One region of the Stenotrophomonas sp. 364 genome, then DNA from elsewhere that is predicted to be linked to it. Evidence: predicted binding sites of a transcription regulator. Region 1 holds the regulator's gene; the other holds the start of a gene.
The links. Region 1 encodes FliA, which starts transcription of late flagellar genes. Its sites were predicted from a motif close to TAAAGTTTNNCNNNCNNNGGCCGATAA; they were not measured.

Region 1 (7,240 bases):
GCGACTGCCACGGCCCAGCTCGGACTGGATCTGGATCTGGCCGCTGAGCTCGCGGATGCGCGACTGCACCACATCCATGCCTACGCCACGGCCGGAAATGTCGGTGACTTCCTGTTTGGTCGAGAAGCCCGGCAGGAACACCAGGTGCAGGCATTCCTCGCTGGTCAGGCGGGCGGCCGCTTCCGGATCGATCAGTCCCTTCTCACGTGCCTTCTGGCGCAGCCGTTCGGGATCGATGCCGGCGCCGTCGTCCTGGACTTCGATGCTGACGTAGTCGCCTTCCTGTTGCGCCGACAGCCGCACGTGGCCGCTGCGCGGCTTGCCCTGCGCTTCACGCAGATCGGGGGTTTCCACGCCGTGGTCGATGGCGTTGCGCACCAGGTGCACCAACGGGTCGGCCAGGGCTTCGACCAGGTTACGGTCGAGCTCGGTCTCGGCGCCGATCAGCTCCAGTTCCACTTCCTTCTTCAGGTTGCGCGCCACGTCGCGGGCGACCTTGGGGAAGCGCGAGAACACCTTGCCCACCGGCTGCATGCGGGTGCGCATCACCGCCGACTGCAGGCGTGCGGTGGCGATGTCCAGCGTGGAGACCGCGCGGTCGAGTTCTTCGTCGTGCAGGCGCGCACGCAGGGTCTTGAGCCGGTTGCGTGACAGCACCAGTTCGCCGATCAGGTTGACGATGGCGTCCAGGCGCTTGGTGTCCACGCGCACGGTGTGCTCGGCTTCGGCCACCGGCTTGTTGGCGGCCGGCTTGGCGGCCGGTGCTGCCGCTGCACGGGGCGGCGGTGCGGGCGCGGCCACCGGCTTGGCGCCGGGCACGGCACCGCCATGCAGCTGGTCGAGCAGCGCCTCGAACTCGTCTTCGCCGATCAGGCCATCATCGGCCTTGCCGGCTCCCGCCACGGCGGTGGGTGCGGCGCCGCCGTGCAGGGTGTCGAGCAGGGCTTCGAACTCATCGTCGGTGATCAGCTCGCCGCTGACCGGGGCGGCAACTGCCGCCACCGGAGTGGCCGGGCCGTTGACGTCGAACTGTGCGATCAGCTCCGGCGGCGCATACCCGGGCTCTTCGCCGGCCGACACCGAATCCAGCATCGACTGCAGGTAGTCCAGCGACTGCTGGGCCGCATCGAAGTGGTGGGCCTGCAGCGTGGCCTTGCCGGAGCGGGCCATGCCCAGGGTTTCCTCGGCGGCATGGCACAGCTCGACCATGGCCTGGATGCCGAGGAAGCCGGCACCGCCCTTGAGCGTGTGGAAGCCGCGGAACACCGCATTGAGCTGGTCGCTGTCCTGGGGCGACTGCTCCAGCGACACCAGCTGTTCGCCGAGGCGGTCCAGGATTTCCTGGGCCTCGAGGATGAAATCGGCGGCAATATCGTCTGGAACAGCGCTCATGGTGTTACAGCCCCAAATCCGAAAGCAGGTCGTCAGCATCCACCTGGGATACCTGGTGACGGTCCAGGCCACTCACGGCCGGGCCGGCCAGGCCGTTGTCCCGCTTCTGCGCGGTGTCGTCCTGCGGCGGCAGGCCGAGTGCGCCAAACCCTTCGTGCACGCGACGCACGATCCCCACCACGCGGCGGATGATCTGCCCGGTGAGGTCCTGGTAGCTTTGGGTAAGGGCGATCTCGGTGAGGTTGTGGCGGATCCGGTCCAGCTGCTGGTCCTGGTCGGCGGTGAGGCCATTGGCCCGCAGCTGTTCGGTCAGGGCCCGGCATTCCTCGGCCAGGTCCAGGGTGCGGTGGGTGGCCTGTTCGGTCATCGTCACCACGTGGTCCAGGCGCGCGCAGGCATCGTCCAGCTCGCCGGCTTCGCTGGGCAGGCTGGGCAGTTCGCCCAGGGCCTGGCCCAGTTCGCGGGCGAGCCGGTTCAGGCCGGCCATCATCGGCTGGGTGCGCAGGGCAGCCAGCGCGTCGATTTCCCGGCGCCAGCCGGCTTCATCGCCGCTTTCCAGCGCAGCCAGGGCGTCCTGCAGGCGCTGCACCAGCGCGGATTTGTCGCGAAGGGTTTCCATCAGGCGCTCGCTGCCAGGCGTTCGAAGATCTTGCCGAGCTTTTCTTCCAGGGTCTGCGCGGTGAACGGCTTGATGATGTAGCCGTTGACGCCGCACTGGGCCGCTTCGATGATCTGTTCGCGCTTGGCTTCGGCGGTGACCATCAGTACCGGCAGGGTCTTCAGCTTGGCGTCGGCGCGGATCGCCTTGAGCAGGTCGATGCCGGTCATCACCGGCATGTTCCAGTCGGTGACCACGAAATCGAACGGCTGGCTCTGCAGCAGCGACAGCGCGGCATGCCCGTCCTCGGCTTCGGCCGTATTGGTGAAGCCCAGATCGCCCAGCAAATTCTTGACGATACGACGCATGGTCGAGAAATCGTCGACGATCAAGATACGCATGTTCTTGTTCAAAGCACTTTCCTCGGTATCAAGTGTTCGCGAGGCCGGCGTCGGCCGCCTCGAAGATCTTCAATCGGCCCCGCAGGCGCAGCACGGCCTGGCCGTGGATCTGGCACACGCGTGACTCGCTGACGCCCAGTACGGCGCCGATCTCTTTCAGATTCAGTTCCTGCTCGTAGTACAGCGACAGCACCAGCTGCTCGCGCTCGGGCAGCAGGCCGATCGCATTGCCCAGTTCACGGCCGAACTCGCCGCGCTCCAGCACCTGCTGCGGGGTCGGGCCGCCCTGGGCGACGGTGTCCAGCTCGCCCTGGTCCTCGATCCGCGATTCCAGGCTCAACACCTGGCCGCGTGCGGCGTCTTCCATCAGGCGCAGGTAGTCCGGCAGCGGCATGTCCATGGCGGCGGCCACTTCGGTGGCGCTGGCGGCACGGCCGGTGCTCTGTTCCAGGCGGCGGATGGTGGACGCGGCGTCGCGGGCACGGCGGTGCACCGAACGCGGCACCCAGTCGCCCCGGCGGATCTCGTCGATCATCGAACCGCGGATGCGGATCGAGGCGTAGGTCTCGAACGAGGCGCCCTGGTCGGCGTCGTAGCTGCGCGAGGCCTCGATCAGGCCCATCATGCCGGCCTGGATCAGGTCATCCACTTCCACGCTGGCCGGCAGGCGCGCGGCCAGGTGGTGGGCGATGCGGCGCACCAGGTCCGAATGCTGGGCAATGCACTCGTTGGCGGCGGTGCGTTGCACCTCTTTGTATTGTGCGGCGCCTTTCATGCGGTCACCCCGCGTTGCTTGAGGATGCGTTCCAGGAAGAATTCGACCCCGCCACGCGGCTCGGTCGGAGCCTGCCAGCGGGCGGTGCGGCGGGCGATCTCGGTGATCGCCTGGGCGGCCGGGCTGGACGGGTAGGCCTTGACCACCGGCTGCTGGCGCTGCACCGACAGGCGCAGCCAGTCGTCCTGCGGCACGCAGCCGAGGTAGTTCAGCGACACATCGGCCAGGAACTTCTCGCAGACCCGGGTCAGCTTTTCATACAGCACGCGGCCTTCGTTGGGGTCGCGCACCATGTTGGCCACCACCTGGATACGGTCCACCCCGCGTTCGCGCGAGAGCACCTTGATCAGCGCGTAGGCGTCGGTGATCGAGGCCGGTTCGTCGCAGACCACCACCACGGTGTCCTGGGCGGCCTGGCAGAAGGTCAGCACCCCGTCGGTGATGCCGGCGGCGGTGTCCACCACCATGAAGTCCAGCTCACGCTCCAGTTCGGAGAACACGTTGACCAGGCCCACGTGCTCTGCCGGCTGCAGTTCGGCCATGTGGCGGCGACCGGATGCGGCCGGTACCACCAGCACGCCACCGGGGCCTTCCATGATCACTTCATCCAGGGTGCAGCGCCCGGCGACCAGGTCGGCCAGGGTCAGCTTGGGCTGCAGGCCCAGGATCACATCGATGTTGGCCAGCCCGAGGTCCGCATCCAGCAGCAGCGTGCGCTTGCCCATGTCGGCGAGCGCCACGGCCAGGTTGGCCGACACGTTGGTCTTGCCCACGCCGCCCTTGCCGCCGGTGACGGCGATGGTGCGCACAGGGCCCAGCGGCTGGCTGCGGGTGGCAGACAACGGGAAGGTCTTGGTCAGCTTGGCGTACTCACGCGACGGCATGGTTCAACTCCGGGTTGCAGGGCATATCGGCCGCGCGGCGCAAATCTTCAAGGCGAAGTACAAGATTGGCGGCACTGGCCCGGTGCAGGTCTTCGGGAACGTCCTGGCCATCGGTGACCCAGGTGATCGGCAGGCGGTGGTCCACGGCCACCGACAGGGCGGTGCCGAAGCGGCCGGTTTCGTCCAGCTTGCTCAGCACCACGCCCTGCGGGTTGGCGGCGCTGAAGCGGCGGACCACCTCGTCCATGTCGCCGAAGCTGGTGTTGGCCGGCAGTACCAGTAGCGTGCGGATCTGCTCGGCGGCGCGCAGCCACTGCAGCTGGGCGGCCAGGGCACGGTCACGCGGACCCAGCCCGGCGGTGTCGATCAGCACCAGCTTGTAATCCTGCAGGCGCTCCAGGAGCTGGTTCAGGTCGCTGCCGCTGTTGGCTTCGTGCACTGCGATGCCAAGCTGGCGGCCGAAGCCATACAGCTGCTCGCGGGCGCCGATGCGGCCGGTATCGGTGGTGACCAGGGCCACGTCGCGGGCGGCATGCTTCTCGGCGAAGCGCGAGGCCAGCTTGGCGATCGTGGTGGTTTTGCCGGCACCGGTCGGGCCGACCAGGGCGATCACGCCGCCGGACTCCAGCGGGTCGACCGGGGCGATCGGCAACTTGCGCGACAGCAGGCCCAGCGTCAGACCGCGGCCACGGTGGGCTTCGGTGTCCAGCGGGATCTGCATGGCCACGTCGCGGCTGATGCCGGCGTCGAAGCCATATTCGTCCATCAGGTCCAGCGCGGCGGCGCGGACCGGCGAGCCGCGGAGGCGCTCGTCGGTGAAGCGGTGCATTTCGCGCTCGATGACGTGGCGCATGCCGGCCACTTCATGGCGCAGCTGGCGGATCTCTTCGTCGTCACGCTGCACCACCACCAGTTCGGCGGCGGGCTGCGGCTGGGCCTGCGCCGGTTCCGTGACGGCAACCGGTGCCGGGTTTTCGGCGCGCACCTCGGCGACGGCGGCCAGCGGCTGCGGCATCACGGGGGCGACGGCCTCGGCAACCGGCAGGGCCGGCGGCACGGTCACGCTGACCGGCAGCGGCGGCATCGCCACGGCGGCGGCCGGCACGTGCATCTGGAAGTGCGGTTCGTCGTCCAGCGGCGGGTCGATGATGAAGCGGGCGCGGTTGATCGGCGGGGCGACGGTGGCGACGGCAGCGTCGGCGGCCACCGGCTCGGCCTGTGCCAGCGCCGGCGACGCGGCGGCGGCCTGCTCGACGTTGAACGGGGCGAAGATCTGTTCCGGCAGCGCGCTCATGCCGGCCGCCGGGGCGGTGGCGGCGCGGGCCAGGGTGGCCGCGAAGCCGCTGCTGCCCGGCGGCGGCACGATCTCGTTGGCGGTGTCCAGGGTACGGCCGGTGGCACCCACTGCGGCACGCGCCAGCGCGGCCACCGCGGAGGTGGTCGCGGCCACCGGTTCGGCCGCCACCACGGTCGGCTTGCGACGGGTCACCGCGGCGATCACCGCATCGGCGGCATTGCGCGGTCGCGGCGCCGGGGCGGGGGCCACGTCCTTGCGCGCTGCTTCCAGCGCACGCTGCACCGCACCTTCGTCGTAGTTCGCCGCGGCCACGATCTCGACGCCTTCCTCGATCCGCCGGTTCGACAGGATCACCGCATCAGGACCATGTTCCTTGCGCACCAGGTTCATGGCCGAGCGCATATCGGGAGCGACGAAGCGTTTGATTTTCATGCTGTGGTACCGGGACTGGGGCGGCGGGGTGGTGGAAGGGAAGCGCTGGTTGTCGGTGGTCTGCACGGTCCGGGTTTCCCTTTGTGTCCTGCTGCGTTGATATCGAAATGGGGGTGTGTCTGTTTTCTGGCGCATGTCCGTCGGCGTTCCGACGTCAGCTGATCGTGCCGACCAGCTTCAGTCGTTTGTCCTCGGGTACCTCGCTGTAGGCCAGCACCGACAGCGAGGGGACGCTGTGGCGTACCAGCCGTGCCAGCGCGGCACGCACCGGGCCGGGTACCAGCACGACCGCCGGCTCGTTCTTCGCTTCCTGCTTGCTGACACATTCGGCCAGGCTCTGGTGCAGTCGCTCAGCGAGTCCGGGTTCCAGCGCGGCGCCGTTGCCCTGTGTGGACTCCTGCAAGACACGTTCCAATTGCGGGTTGAGGGTGAACACCGGCAGCTCGGCCGACATGCCGGCGATCTCCTGCACAATGAAACGGCCCAGTGCGTTACGCACCGCGGCGGTCAGCGTGGCCGGGTCCTGGCTGAGCGGTGCGTTCTCCACCAGCGATTCGACGATCTTGCGCAGCTGGCGGATCGGAATGCGTTCGATCAGCAGGTTCTGCAGCACCCGCACCACCGCCGACAAGGGCAGCGACTTCGGAGTGAGGTCTTCGACCAGCTTGGGCGCGCTCTTGGCCAGGTTGGCCAGCAGCTGCTGCACTTCCTCGTGGCCGAGCAGTTCCGGCGCGTGTTCGCGGATCAGGTGCGACAGGTGGGTGGCGACCACGGTGGCCGGGTCGACCACGGTGTAGCCCATGGTTTCGGCGTGGGCACGCTGGTGCGGCTGGATCCAGGTGGCGTCCAGGCCGAACGCGGGGTCCTTGCCGGCAATGCCCTCCAGCGCACCGAGCGCGCTGCCCGGGTCCAGCGCCAGCTCGCGGTCGGGGTGGATCTCGGCGGTGGCCACCGGCACGCCGTGGATCAGCAGGCGGTAGGCGGTGGCCGGCAGCTCCAGGTTGTCGCGGATGTGCACCGAGGGAATCAGGAAGCCGATGTCGTGGGTGAGCTTGCGGCGCACGCCCTTGATCCGGGCCATCAGCTCGCCGCCCTGGTTTTTGTCCACCAGCGGGATCAGCCGGTAGCCCACTTCCAGGCCCAGCGGGTCGACCGGGCGCAGTTCGTCCCAGGTCAGTTCGGCGGTGGGCGAGGGCGTGGCACCGGGCAGGCCGAGGGTCTCGCCGCGGCTGGCGGCCGGCGTTTCGGCGGCGCGTGCGGCGGCGGTGCTCTTCTTCCAGGCCTTCCAGGCCACCACGCCGAGGATCGCGGCCAGCGTCAAGAAGGCGACGTTGGGCATGCCCGGCACCAGCCCGACCACGCCCATGATGGCGGCGGCGATGGTGAGCGCGCGGTACTGGCCGAACACCTGGCCCATCATGGCCTGCGCCATGTCCTGCGAGCGCGACGCGCGGGTGACCA
Region 2 (7,240 bases), 2.3 Mb from region 1:
AATCCACGCTTTCCGCTTGATCTATTGGATTGCCATGGCCGGTGCCAGCCTGTTTGCGTTGCTCGATGACATTGCCACGCTGTTGGACGATGTGTCGGTCCTGACCAAGGTCGCGGCCAAGAAAACCGTCGGCGTGCTGGGCGACGATCTGGCGCTGAACGCCCAGCAGGTCACCGGGGTCAACGCCAACCGCGAGCTGCCGGTGGTGTGGGCGGTGGCCAAGGGCTCGCTGGTGAACAAGGCGATTCTGGTGCCGGCCGCGCTGGCGATCAGTGCGCTGGAGGCCTGGCTGCGCGGCAAGGGCTACCCGGTGCCGATCGTGGTGCCGCTGATGATGATCGGCGGCGCGTTCCTCTGCTACGAAGGCGTGGAGAAGCTGGCGCACCGCTTCCTGCATTCCAAGCAGGAGGACGAGCAGCACAAGGCCGAACGGGTCAAGGCGCTGGCCGACGAGAAGGTCGACATGGTGGCCTGGGAGGGCGAAAAGGTAAAAGGCGCGGTGCGCACCGACTTCATCCTGTCGGCCGAGATCATCGTGCTGTCGCTGGGCGTGGTGTCGGCCGCGCCGTTCCTCAACCAGGTCACCGCGCTGGTGGTGATCGCGCTGGCCATGACGGTGTTCGTGTACGGCTTGGTGGCCGGCATCGTGAAGCTGGACGACCTGGGCCTGTACCTGTCGCGCAAGGGCGCCGCCCTGGCGGCCTTCGGGCGGGGCCTGCTGATCACCGCGCCCTGGCTGATGAAGTTCCTGTCGGTGGCCGGCACTGCGGCGATGTTCCTGGTGGGTGGCGGCATCCTGGTGCACAACGTGCCGGCGCTGCACCATGCCGTGGTCGCGCTGGGCGGGGAAGGCCAGTGGGGGTGGCTGGTCAACGCGCTTGGCAACATGGTGGTGGGCGTGATCGCCGGTGCGATCGTGCTGGCCGCGGTGATGGGTTTCCAGAAGCTGCGCGGCAAGAAAGCGGCCCACTGACCGGGCCGCGGTCTGTCAGCGGGCGTTCCAGTCGCGCAGCGCCTCCAGCTCGGCGCGCGCGCCGGCCAGGCGGCGCCCGGACAAGGCATCGATCGCGCGCTGCAGGCGGGGGGATTCCGGGGCCTGCCGCTGCCAACGCCGGGCCAGGAGCAGCAGGGCGGTCATCAGCGCCGCCCCGGCCACCAGCGAGATCAGCAACGCGCGTGCGGCGAAGGCGGACAGGTCGATGCTACAGGCCTGCCATGCCACCAGCACCGGCACCGCCAGCCACAGCCAGCACCAGGGCAGCCCCAGCAGCAGTTCGCCTGCGGCGGTCTGCATGCGCAGCAATGCCAGCTGCCGGGACTGCTGCAGTACCGGCTGGTCGGGCTGCAGCTGCCCGCGCAGGTGGAGCCGGGCAGCGCTGACGATGATTACCGCCACGCAGTAGACGTGCAGCGCCACGGCGCTGAGCATCACCGCCCGCGGCGGCTGCTGCCACCACACGCTGCCGCAATAGATCGACAGCGCCAGCCAGAACAGCAGCTGCATCACCTGCACCGCACTGAACGCCGACAACTGGCGCTGCGCGGCGTGCTGCCGGTGGCGTCGCCAGCTGTTCAGCGCGGCGGTCGCCTCGCTGTCGTCGGCGTCGCCGCCGGCCTGGTGCCACAGCTGCTTGAGCGGGTCGGTATGCATGGCGATGGCCTCAGGCGGTGGGGTCGAAACGCGCGCGCAGCTGCTGGCGCAGGCGGTGCAGGCGGGTGGACACGTTGGCAGTGCTGATGCCGAGGATGTCGGCGATCTGGCGGTGGTCGTGGTCGTCCAGGTGCAGCAGCATCAATGCCCGGTCCAGCGGCGGAAGCATGCGGATCGCGTCCTCCAGCTGCTTTACCGCGTGCTGTTGTTCGGCCGGCGCACCCTCGTCCACCGGCAGGGTGTCCTCCTCCAGCACGGCATGGTGGCGTTGCCGCAGCTGCTGCCGGCGCACCTGCGAGATGGCCACGTTCAGCGCGACCCGGTACAGCCAGGTAGAGAAGCGGGCGCGTGCCGGGTCGAAGCTGTCGAACGCATCCCAGGCCTGCACGCTGATGTCCTGGATCAGGTCGAGCCGGTCTTCCTGGTGGGCGCAGTAGCCGCGCGCGATCTTCACCACGATGCCGCGGTGCTGCTCCAGCAACGCGGCAAAGCGGAGGCGGGGGTCGCGGGCGGCGGGGGTGTTCATGTCCATACCGGGGTGATTCGTACGGAGGCGGCGGTTATCACAGCGCCTCGGCGGGCACGCCGATCACCGCGGCGCGTCGGCCGCCTGCACGCGGTTCTTGCCGACCCGCTTGGCCGCATACAGGGCCGCATCGGCACGCCGCAGCAGGGCATCCACCGGTTCGCCGGCCTGCCATTGCGCCACCCCGGCGCTGAAGTGCACCGGCACCCGCGTGTCGTCCAGCTGCAGCGGGCGCTGGGCCAGCGAGCGCTGCAGCCGCAGCAGGGTGGACATGCTGTCGGCGGCCGGTGTCTCGGGCAGCAGCAGCACGAACTCGTCACCGCCGATGCGGGCGATCGCATCGGTGCTGCGCAGGTGCAGCTGGCAGACCGCCACCAGCTGGCGCAGCACGGCATCGCCGCCGGCATGGCCGTGGGCGGTGTTGGTCTGGTGGAAGTCGTCCAGGTCGATCAGCGCCAGGGCCAGCGGGTGGCCATGGCGGCCGGCCCGCGCCAGCTCGCGCTCGACCAGCTCGTCGAAGCCGCGGCGGTTGAGCGCCCCGGTCAGCGGGTCGGTGCGGACCAGCCCGGACACATCACGCAGTTCCTGCTCCAGCTCGGCGATGCGCTGCTCGGCCTGTTCCACTTCGCGGCGTGCATTGCCCAGGTGGTCGCGCGCCTGCAGTGCCTGCTCCTGCACGCGGCCGGTGTCCTGCAGCACGCCCTGCAGCAGCTGGCTGAGGTCGGCGATGCTGCGCGCTTCCTTCAGGGCCAGCGCATAACTACTGATCCGGTCGTGGTATTCGCCGGTGCTCACGGCCATGCCGTCGAGGCGCTCGATGAAGCCGCCCATCAGGCCCTTCATGGCCGCCTTGGATTCAACGATGCCCTGCTTGAGCAAACCCTGCTTGTAGATCACTTCGCGCAGGTTGGCGCGCGCCTGGTCGACCGAGTCGCGGTCCAGCGGGCCGCTGATCAGCTGGCGCACCGCATGCACCTGCCCATGCAGCCAGCTGCTGTCATCCAGCAGCTCGCCGATATTGTCCAGCAGCAGGTCGAACAGGCTCAGCAGCAGTTCCTGCTGCTCCTGCCAGCCATCGCTGCGCACGCCGATCTGGTGGGTCAGCTCGCGCAGGCGCAGTTCGATCGGCTGCAGCGGCTGGCCGGGATGCCAGTGGCGCAGGTCGGCGGCGATCTGCGCGGGTTCGTCCCGCAGCTCGGGCATGTTCTGCAGCAGGCTGGCCACGGTCACGCCCAGCGTGTGCCGCAGCAGCTCGCGCAGGCGCAGGCTGTCGGGCTGGCCGTCGGGGCTGTCCTGCTCGATGGTGCGGATGTACTTGTCGATCAGCTGGCGCATCGCGCGGCCGTAGCTGACCCAGTCGGCACTGCGCTGCGCCGACTGCAGGCGCAGGCCCATGTCGCCCAGTTCGCCGGGCAGGGTGGACATCCCATTGGCGAAGGCGGCCAGCAGCGGTTCGGGCTGTTCGGCACCGGCGAACAGGCGCTGCAGCATCGCGCTGCTGCCGCCCTTGGGGCCGGGTGCGTCCACGCTGGCCGTGTCGATCACCCGGGTGCCGGCCTGGCGCCGCGACAGCAGCCGGCCCACGGCGGTGCCGGGGCTGGGGGGAGCGTCGTGCGGGTCGGTCATGCGCGGATCCTTGGCGGGTCACCGGCGGGGCGGCCGGGCAGGTGGAAGAGGTTGGAACAGTATCGGCGCCGGGCACGCCGGCTTGAACGCGGGCCGGGCACGTCGGCTGTGCCACGATGGTAGGCAATCTGACGGTGGGAGCGTGCGATGAAGGTGATGCTGGTGGGGGCAACCGGGCTGGTGGGCGGGCAGGTGCTGCAGCAGCTGCTGGATGACGCGCGCTGCGATGCGGTGGTGGCGCCCACCCGGCGGCCGCTGGCGCACGCCGACCCGGCCCTGCACAACCCGGTGGTCGACTTCGAGCGGCTGCCGGTGGACGCGTCCTGGTGGGCGGTGGATGCGGTGATCTGCGCGCTGGGCAGCACCATCAAGCAGGCCGGCAGCCGCGCGGTGTTCGCCCGGATCGACCACGACTACCCGCTGCAGGTGGCCACCTTGGCCCAGGCCCACGGCGCGCACGCATTCGTGCTGAATTCGGCAATGGGCGCCGACCCGCAGTCGCGGATCTTCTACAACCAGGTCAAGGGCCGGCTGGAACAGGACCTGCGCGGGCTGGGCTACCGCTCGCTGACGCTGGTACGCCCCGGTCTGATCGGCGGCGAACGCAGCGAACGCCGCACCGGGGAGCACCTGGCCAGCCTGGTGCTGGGCGCGCTCGGCCCGGTGCTGCCACGCGCCTGGCGGATCAACCCGGCGGTCAACATCGCCGCGGCGATGGTGGAGGCAGCACTGGCACCGCGCCCGGGCGTCCAGATCGTAGGCGCAGCAGACCTTGCACGGTAGAGCCGACCGTTGGTCGGCTGCACAGAAACCCAACCGAGGTAGAGCCGACCGTTGGTCGGCTGCAGGAACCCCAACCGGGTAGAGCCGACCGTTGGTCGGCTGCACGGTATACGGAGGAGCCGGCCAGCGGTTGGCACTACCGGGGCGCAAACAACAACGGCCACCTTGCGGTGGCCATTGTCGTATCCGTCATTGCCCGCCGACCAACGGTCGGCAGCTACCCGCTCGCGCAGATCAGCTGGCCAGCGCCAGATCATCCAGCATCGCCCGCAGGAAGCGCGCCGCCTCACCGCCGGTCGCCGCGCGGTGGTCGAAGGTGACCGACAGCGGGATCACCTTGTGCGCTTCCACGCCGCCCATCACCGGGGTCATCTGGTGGCGGGCACGGCCGGCACCGACGATGGCCACGCACGGCGGCACCACGACCGGGGTCGCGTAGCGGCCGGCGAACATGCCGAAGTTGGACAGCGAGATGGTGTAGCCGCTCAGCTCGGAGGCGGCGATCGAGCGCGATTCCACCTGCTCGCGCAGGCGGTTCACGCCCTCGCGGATGCCACGGGCGTCGAGCATGTCGGCGTTGCGCAGGGCAGGCACGAACAGGCCGTCGTCGGTGTCCACCGCGATGCCGATGTCCACCTGGTTGTGCAGCGTGCGGGTGAGCGCATCGCCGTCGAACCACGCGTTCAGGGCCGGCACCTTCTGGCAGGCCACCACGATCGAGCGCACCAGGCGCGCGGTGACGTCGTTGCCCGGCACCCAGGCGTGGATGTCGGCGTCGTCGTTGAGCGTGGTCGGCACGACCTTGCTGTGCGCATCGGCCATGACCCGCGCCATGTTCCGGCGCACGCCCTTGAGCGGTTCCGGCTGGCCCTTGGCCACCACGCCCGGCGGCTGGGTGCGCATCGGGCGACCGGCGGCCGACAGCGGCGTACGCGATTCGCCGGCGCGCGCCACCGGTGCCGGTGCAGCGGCAGCCGGTGCGGCCACGGCGGCGCGTGCCGGCGCAGCGCCGACCTTGGCGCTGCCATCGGCGGCGGCCTGCTTGACGTCGGCCATGGTCACCGCGCCATCGGTGCCGGTGGCACGCACGCGGGTGAGGTCCACGCCCAGCTTGCGCGCGGTGGCGCGCACGGCCGGCACGGCCTTGACCCCGCCCACGGCGACGGCCTGTTCGGCGTGCACGGCATTGGAGCTCTGCATGGCGCCGACCACAGTGCCGGCGTCATCGCGCTCGGCGCCGGGCTTGGCGATCTCGCCCCCGTTGTCCGACGCCACCACCTTGTCCGGCTGCGCGGCCGCGGTCTGGCCGGTGCTGGGGGTAGGCGACGGTGCGGCATGTCCGTGGCTGTGGCCGGTGTCCTGGCCATCGGCGCGCTGCGGCATGTTCGGGTCCAGTTCGAACTGGGCCAGCACGCTGCCGGTGGGAATGATGTCGCCTTCACCGCCGGCCAGCGCCAGCACCTTGCCGGAGAACGGCGAGGGCACTTCGACCACGGCCTTGGCGGTCTCCATGGAGACCAGCGGCGCGTCGAGCGCGATCACGTCGCCTACCTTGACGAACCACTCCACGATCGTGGCGTCCGGCAGGCCTTCGCCGAGGTCGGGCAGGTGGAAATTCTTGTTCTCACTCATGTGCAGTTCTCTTCCAGCAGTTCGAGATCGCGGGCCGGCAGCCAGCCCGTCGCGCCGTTCGCGCGCTCGGACCACCACCAACCACCGTGTTCATGATGCAGTTTGACCAGTTCACCGCTGTCCACATCCAGTTCGCGGGCGTCGTAGTCGCGCAGGGCTTCTGCGCGACCCTCGTCCAGCAACTGCAACCACGCCACCGGTGCCCAGCCGGCACGCCCGTCATCGGTGCGTACCCAGGCAAACGCCGGCCATTCTTCGTCACGAACACCCAGTTCGACGATCTGGCCGGTGCGGAACCGGAGCGGGTTGGGGTACTGGCTGCGGTACGGGCCTAGGAGGCGGGCCCGCACGTCAGCCTGCCGCAATGGCGCGTTTGGCAGCGCTGACGATCCGGTCCACGCTTGGCAGGTACTTCATTTCCAGGCGGAACAACGGAATGTGGGTGTCATAGCCGGTGACGCGCTCGACCGGTGCCAGCAGGTCGTACAGCGATTCCTCGGCCAGGCGCGCGGCGATTTCCGCACCGAAGCCGGCCGTCTTCGGCGCCTCCTGCACGATCACGCAGCGGCCAGTCTTGGCCACCGACTCGGCGATGGTGGCAAAGTCGAGCGGGCGCAGCGTGGCCACGTCGATCACTTCGGCACTGATGCCTTCGCCGGCCAGCTTGTCGGCTGCTTCCAGCGCTTCCTTCACCTGCGCGCCCCAGGTGACCAGGGTCACGTCGGTGCCGTCGCGCAGCACGAAGCACACGTCCAGCGGCAAGGCTTCGCCGTCGTTGACGACCACTTCCTTGTACTGGCGGTAGATGCGCTTGGGCTCCATATAGATCACCGGATCCGGTTCGCGGATCGCGGCCAGCAACAGGCCATAGGCGCGCTGCGGCGAGGACGGCAGCACCACGCGCAGGCCCGGCACGTTGGTGAAGATCGATTCGTTGGCTTCGCTGTGGTGCTCAGGCGCGCGGATGCCACCGCCCCACGGCACGCGCAGCACCATCGGGCAGTGCAGGCGGCCACGGGTGC

Region 2: GQ674_RS18170 (GGDEF domain-containing protein) is a predicted target of FliA. The motif match lies at 3,863-3,889, and genes of this name have one in related genera.

What each region holds. Positions count from the first base shown of each region.
Region 1 covers NZ_CP047135.1:1,799,131-1,806,370, forward strand. Annotated here, with positions in the region: gene GQ674_RS08325 (chemotaxis protein CheA) at 1-1,392, opposite strand, end outside; gene GQ674_RS08330 (protein phosphatase CheZ) at 1,397-2,011, opposite strand; gene cheY (chemotaxis response regulator CheY) at 2,011-2,403, opposite strand; gene GQ674_RS08340 (RNA polymerase sigma factor FliA) at 2,420-3,166, opposite strand; gene GQ674_RS08345 (MinD/ParA family protein) at 3,163-4,050, opposite strand; gene flhF (flagellar biosynthesis protein FlhF) at 4,037-5,779, opposite strand; gene flhA (flagellar biosynthesis protein FlhA) at 5,934-7,240, opposite strand, start outside.
Region 2 covers NZ_CP047135.1:4,053,924-4,061,163, reverse strand. Annotated here, with positions in the region: gene GQ674_RS18185 (DUF808 domain-containing protein) at 35-973, shown strand; gene GQ674_RS18180 (hypothetical protein) at 989-1,651, opposite strand; gene GQ674_RS18175 (sigma-70 family RNA polymerase sigma factor) at 1,662-2,177, opposite strand; gene GQ674_RS18170 (GGDEF domain-containing protein) at 2,241-3,803, opposite strand; gene GQ674_RS18165 (NAD(P)H-binding protein) at 3,951-4,586, shown strand; gene GQ674_RS18160 (dihydrolipoamide acetyltransferase family protein) at 4,821-6,218, opposite strand; gene GQ674_RS18155 (SH3 domain-containing protein) at 6,215-6,568, opposite strand; gene GQ674_RS18150 (alpha-ketoacid dehydrogenase subunit beta) at 6,570-7,240, opposite strand, start outside.